Regions from separate parts of the Microbacterium sp. CFBP9023 genome, predicted to be linked through region 2. Evidence: predicted binding sites of a transcription regulator. Region 2 holds the regulator's gene; the other holds the start of a gene.

Region 1 (3,410 bases), 550 kb from region 2:
GCCCGCTGTTCGGGATCAGCAGCACTTGCCGTGAGGATGCCGCCGCGTATCACCCGGTTCGAACGAGGCGCCTTCGGTCACGGTCCGCGGGGAGGCTGTGTTGTGGGGTGCGCCAGCGTTGCTCGGGGTCCCACCAGTTCGGTCCACGGACTTCGGGGAGCCCGTGGTTCATGCGGATCTCCCACTGCGAGCTGCTCAGGGATCGGTGGTGCCACCAGCACAGAGGCACACCGTTGTCGGTGTGGGTCGGCCCACCGCGGGCGTGTTCGGTGACGTGATGGATCTCGCACCAGGATGCGGGCACGTGACACCCGGGGATGAGGCATTCCTTGTCGCGGGCGATGATCGCCCGGCGTTGATGCACGGTGAACACGCGGTCGGTGGTGCTGATCCCGATGATGCGCCCCTCGTCCAGGAGCACCCGCTGGATCGCCCCCGCACATGCGGTCTGCGCCGCGACGGACACAGGCACATGCGCACCGGATCCAGGGATCGTCGCCCACCCGCCGTTGCCCGCACCACCACCCGCGCCGGCGATGTCCGCACCACCACCCGCGCCGGCGATGCCCGCACCGAAAGCAGAACCTTCCGCATGGTGGGCGAGGTCTGTCGCGTCAACGGTGACGACGAGCACCGGGGATGCGCCACCGAGCGTGGGCATGTCCTTGTGACGGGCGGCTATCGCGAGAGCGGCGGCGAGAGCATCGTGGCGTTTCTGCGACGCGGTGCGACCATCGAGCACGCTGCGCTCATCCATATTGAACGGATCAACACCCGGGTCAACACCGGTGTCTGTGTCTGTGTCTGTGTCTGTGTCTGTGTCTGTGTGACCGGTGTCACCGCTGGGGGTGAAGAACACTCCCGGCATGGGCGGGCCGTCACCCTTCGGGTTCAGCATCGCGTCCAGGATCAGCTGCAACTGGGCCGCGGCATCCGGAGTCAGATACCCCCGGATCGCATGCATCCCGTCCGTGAGACGACCGATCGTGATCCCGCGCTTGCGCCGCGCGTCCTCATCCTTCGGCTCCTCCCCGTCCGGGTCGAACATCGAGGCGAGATCCTCCGCAAGAGCTTTCAGGTCCTGCACCGTCGGCGCCGGACCAGAATCCGCGCCCCCGCCGATCCCGTGCCCGCGGGCGCACCCCGCCAACGCCACATCCGCCGCCAACCGCTGATCCACGCTCAACCGGTCCCACACCCGCTCGATCGGGCCCGTCGCCGCCAGAAACCCCGTGACACCCACCACACCATCCAACAAGGCCACGCGCATCTCCGACCACCGCGCCGGCATCCGCTCCCCCGCCAGACTCACCGGCCGGCGCACCAGATCGACGACCCTGTCGACCCGGGACGCACCCCGCACATCCACGCCCACCATCCGCTGCACCAGCTCGTTCACCCCGCGACACCCTGCCGCATGCGGAAACCCCGCAGGATCCCCGGTCGCCACGGTCTCCACGATCACCGCCTCGGCCCGCCGGAACACGGCCCCCGCCGCCTGCAGCACCGCGACACGCTCCGCATCGCTCAACCCCGCCAGCGCGTCATCACACAGCACCGCATCAAGGTCAGCGACGACCCGACCCAGACGCTCCACGATGCTGTTCATACCCTCGAGTCATCACGGAACCACCGACATTCGACCCCCGAAACCAGTCCGATTTAGACCAGATCAGAGCACGTATTCCAATCCCCCGGAATGCCGCACAACGCAGGCACAAGAGGAGCGGAGAGACCAGTCAACGAGGGCAGAAGAGACAAGAGGAACGAGAAACGAGAAACGAGGAACGAGAAACGAGGAACGAGGAAGAGACAAGAGGAACGAGACACGAGGAACGAGGAACAAGGACCCAGACACGAGGAACGAGACCCCAGACCGAGCACCCGTCACGGGGCACCCGATCAGCGCCGGAGCGGCTCGGCCTTCATGAAGACGTCGACCGCGTCTTCGCTCTCGAGCTCGAAGCCGTGCCTCTCGTACAGCCGTCGCGCCGGACTGCCCTGCAGCACATTGAGGCGGAACGGCCGGTCATCGCCCGCATGACGCGTCTCCAAGGCGTCCGCCAGCACCGCGGAGCCGAGGCCGCGGCCCTGCTGAGCGGGATCGAGGTAGAAGTGCTCGATCCACACCGCGTCGCTCTCGGGCCTCACCGCGATGAGGCCAACGTCCTGCCCGGCAACCACGATCACTCGCGTGTTCTGCGGGACGAACCCATCGAGGAACCGCTGCCGCACACGCACCGGGTCGAAGCGTCCGAGACGCTCCAGATCGGCACGCATGACGATCGCTCGCAGCTCCGACATCCAGTGCGCATCCGACGGACTGCTCTCTCGAAGACTCCACCCGGCGCACACAGCATCCATACAATCACGCAGGCCACGCACCCGGAGCGACCACGACCCCGACCACGACCACGACCACGACCACGACCACGACCACGACCACAGAACCACGACCACAGCCCCACCGCTGCAGATCCACCGCTACAGCGCGAGCAGCACGATCCCGCCGGCGACGACCGCGGACGCGGCGAGACGCCATCCGGGCCTGCTCTCCTTCAGGGCGAAGACACCGAACAGGCTGACCAGCACGACGCTGACTTCGCGCAGCGGCGCGACCAGTGCGACCGGAGCGATCTGGATGGCCGTGAGCACCAGGATGTACGAGAGCGGCGACAGGATGCTGAAAGCCACGATGCGCTTCCACTGGGTGCGGCCGAGCGCGCGAACGGCCGCCCATCGGCCTCGGACGCCGAGCGAGTAGAACGGGATCTCGAGCAGCATCGTCCCCACCATGAAGGCGACGGGCGAGAGGTTCCACGTGCGCACGGCGTTGGCGTCCCAGATCGTGTAGACCGCGATCGCGACGCCGGTGAGCAGACCGAACACGAGCCCGGGATCCAGGCGACGCGACCGGTCGGCGCGTCCTCGGTCGACGAGACCGATCGCGACGACTCCGAGGATGATCGCCGCGACACCGGTGAGCGCGAGGGCCGACGGGCGCTCCCCGAGCACCAGCACGGCGACGATCACAGAGAGGAACGGCCCGGTGCCCCGAGCCGTCGCGTAGACGGTCGAGAGGTTGCCTTCGCGATATCCGCGTTGCAGCACCGCCATGTAGGCGACGTGCAGCACACCGGAGACTCCGACGCCGAGCAGGAACGCCAGCACGTCGTCGGTGCCGAGCCCTCCGGTGAACGGCACGACCCCGATCCAGACGGCGGTTCCTCCGACGGCCCCCCACCAGAGGAACGGCGTCCCTGCGCGGCTCACGCCGTGGGCGATGATGTTCCAGGCGGCGTGAGTGACGGCTGCGGCGAGGACGAGAGCGAAGGCGAGAGCGGACATCAGAGACCCTTCCGTTCTTCGCGGGCGCGACGAACAGGGTCCTCCGGGCTTTTGTCCTGTCA
Region 2 (3,410 bases):
CCCCGAACAGGACGAAGTTCGACCAGGACTCATGCGGGGTGTACCCCAGCGCCTCGAGCGTCGCGGAGATGCGATCCCGCTGCTCGACGATCTCCTCGACCATGCCGAGCATCACGTCGGAGTTGCGCAGAGCGGCGACGGCTGCGGCCTGCGTGAGAGCGCTGAGGTGGTACGGCAGGCGCACGAGCCGCAGAGCGTCGATGAAGGCAGGATCCGCGGCGAGGTACCCCACGCGGGCACCCGCGAACGCGAAGGCCTTGCTCATCGTGCGGGAGACGGCGAGCCGCGGTCGTCCCTCGAGAAGGGTCAGAGCCGATGCCGCGTCGTGCGGCGCGAACTCCTGGTACGCCTCGTCGACGACGACGATTCCGTTCGACGCCTCGTACACGGCCTCGACGACGTCGAGGCCCAGCGGCGTGCCTGTCGGATTGTTCGGAGAGCACAGCAGGATGACGTCAGGATCGACATCTCGCACCTGCGATGCCGCCTCTTCGGGGGTGATCGTGTAGTCGGGCTGCCTGGTGCCGGCGACCCAGCGCGCTCCGGTGCCCTTCGAGATCAGCGGATACATCGAGTAGGTCGGGGCGAAGCTGAACGCCGTGCGGCCCGGCCCGCCGAACGCCTGCAGAATGTGCTGAAGGACCTCGTTCGACCCGTTGCCCGCCCAGATCTGAGCCGGTTCGAGACCATGACCGAGGTACTCCGCGAACCCTTCGCGGAGCGTGGTGAACTCGCGATCCGGGTAGCGGTTGACATCGCGGAGCGCGACCGCGATGTCGTCCAGGATGTCACTGGCGACCGCGTCGGGAACCGGATGCGTGTTCTCGTTGACGTTGAGTGCGATCGGAAGAGGCGCTTGCGGCGCTCCATAGGGCGTAAGCCCTCGGAGGTCGTCGCGAAGAGGGAGGTCGGCGAGTGATGCAGTCACCCTTCCCATGGTAGGCCGCCTTCGCTACACAGACGCTCGTGGTGACGGAGTGTGAACGCGCTTCCGCGCCGCACCGCTCGATCGAACGGCCCTCACGGGTTCATTCCGAATACTGCGCCGGAATCGCCAGCTCCTGGCCGATCTGCAGCTCGCCGCCGCGCAGCAGGTTCAGACGCGTGATGTCGCCGATCACGTCGCGAGGATCCGCGCCGGGGGCCACGCTCTCGGCGATCGACCACAGCGTGTCGCCGGGCATCACCGTCACCGTCGCGAACGATGCCGTGGCGGTCTGTTCGCCTGAGGCCATCGCACTGCCGCCGCTGAGTGCGGCGAATGCGATCCCGGCTGCGAGCGGCACGGCCGCGACAGCGAGAACGACACGTCGACCGCGCGCCGTCAGCTTGAGCCGCGTCGCCGGACGAGCCGGAAGGACTGCTGCACTGCTGAAGGTGATGGTGCTCATGTCGTGCTCCTCTGCATCTACCGCGTGGGCGGTGAAGTTGGCGTAGCGTTCGCATTCGCGCCTCGGCCGGGAGCCGTGAATGCGAAGCTACGTTCCGAAGTTATCTTCGAATTCGAACATCTGTCAAGCGTTCTTCGAAACAGAAGTCCGGGAATCGGCCGACACGCTCGAACAGATCTTCCACTTCGGCGCGATTCTCGGATACGGTTTCGATGTCAACACCCCACCACGGGCCTCCGACATTCGAACTGAGACGCCGGAATCGCACACCTGAGGAGCACCATGAGCGACATCTCCGCCCCCGACGCCGACGTCCCGCGCACCCGTCGCCGCAAGAGCCTGAGTCCCAAGCAGATGGCGATCCTCGAGGTCATCCAGACGTCGATCAGCCGTCACGGGTACCCGCCGAGCATGAGAGAGATCGGCGACGCCGTGGGCCTCAAGTCGCTGTCCAGCGTGACCCACCAGCTCGGCCAGCTCGAGCTGAGCGGATATCTGCGACGCGACCCCGGCAAGACCCGTGCCATGGAAGTGCTCATCGACCTCCCCGGCACCAGCGGAGAGAATCCCGCCGATGTGGCGACCCCCGTGGGCGATGCGGCGCTCGTGCCGCTCGTCGGCCGCATCGCCGCAGGTGTCCCGATCACCGCCGACCAGCAGGTCGAGGAGATCTTCCCGCTCCCCCGGCAGCTCGTCGGCAAGGGCGACCTGTTCATGCTCAAGGTGTCCGGCGAATCGATGATCGATGCGGCGATCTGCGACGGCGACTGGGTCGTGGTGCGGTCGCAGAGCAGCGCCGAGAACGGCGAGATCGTCGCCGCCATGCTCGACGGCGAGGCGACGGTGAAGGTTCTCCGTCGACGCGACGGCCACACCTGGCTGCTGCCTCGCAACTCCGCATTCGAGCCGATCCTCGGCGACGAGTCCGTCATCCTCGGCAAGATCGTCGCCGTGCTGCGCGCGGTCTGACTCCCCTCCCACCCTGCCGGTGACGGCGGGCGTCGACGCACCATAGGCTCGAACCATGTCGTCGCCGTTCGGTACCTGGACCTCTCCGTTCACCCCCGACCGGATCGCTGCGTCGTCTCCGCGGATCGATGGCAGCGCCTTCGTGGCTGACGAGATCTGGTGGGGTGAGTCGATCCCTGCCGAGGGCGGTCGCTTGACCGTGCGAAGTTCGACGGGTGCCGAGATCCTCCCCGCGCCATGGAGTGCTCGGTCTCGCGTCCACGAGTACGGCGGCGGGGCGTGGACCGCGGATGCCGACGGCACGCTGTACTTCGTCGATGCCAAGGATCAGCGCGTGCACCGCATGCCCCGCGGCGGTGTCCCCGTTCCTCTGACACCCCCGGGCCCGGCGCACGGCGGTCTGCGTCTGCAGAGCGGCCGCCTGTTCGCCGTGCGGGAGGATCTGTCCGTCTCCCCTCACCGACGCGCCATCGTCGAGATCCCGACCGACGGGTCGGCATCCGACCGGCCTGCGCTGTTGAAGACCCTCGTCGAAGGCGAGTCGTTCTACGCTCATCCGGCACTGTCTCCCGACGGTTCTCGTGCAGCGTGGGTCGAGTGGTCCGGCGATCGGATGCCGTGGCAGCGAGCGTCGTTGGTGATCTCGGACGGCACCGCGCGCACAGAGCTGTCCACTCGCGCCGCGCTGCAGCCCGAGTGGACGGCTGACGACGAGATCGTGTACTCCGACGATCCCTCGGGCCGCTGGGCTCTGCACCGACAGCGTGTCAGCGGAGCCCAGGCGGTCGGCACGGCGGAGCAGATCATCGACGACGACGCCGACACGGGATACGGCCTCTGGGTGCTCGGCAATCGCTGGTACCGCCCGCTCGCCGACGGTCGCGTCGTGGCTGTGCGCACGAACGGTCGCGACCGGGTCATCGTCATCGACCCCGACGGCAGCGCCCACCGCATTCCCCTCCCCGCAGACGGCCACGTGAGTGTCGACGATGTCGCGGGCTCCCGCGTGCTGCTCTCCGGAAACGGCTCGACGACAGAACCCGGGGTCTG

Evidence for each region. The regulator LexA, encoded in region 2, represses DNA repair genes until DNA is damaged. The targets are predictions, from matches to a motif close to TCGAACANNTGTTCGA.
Region 1: SOM10_RS13370 (HNH endonuclease signature motif containing protein) is a predicted target of LexA. The motif match lies at 1,674-1,689, and genes of this name have one in related genera.

The regions. Positions count from the first base shown of each region.
Region 1 is NZ_JAXCWI010000002.1:585,820-589,229, forward strand. It holds gene SOM10_RS13370 (HNH endonuclease signature motif containing protein) at 50-1,609, opposite strand; gene SOM10_RS13375 (GNAT family N-acetyltransferase) at 1,903-2,304, opposite strand; gene SOM10_RS13380 (EamA family transporter) at 2,485-3,348, opposite strand.
Region 2 is NZ_JAXCWI010000002.1:36,172-39,581, forward strand. It holds gene SOM10_RS10435 (histidinol-phosphate transaminase) at 1-937, opposite strand, end outside; gene SOM10_RS10440 (LysM peptidoglycan-binding domain-containing protein) at 1,029-1,391, opposite strand; gene lexA (transcriptional repressor LexA) at 1,674-2,360, shown strand; gene SOM10_RS10450 (prolyl oligopeptidase family serine peptidase) at 2,416-3,410, shown strand, end outside.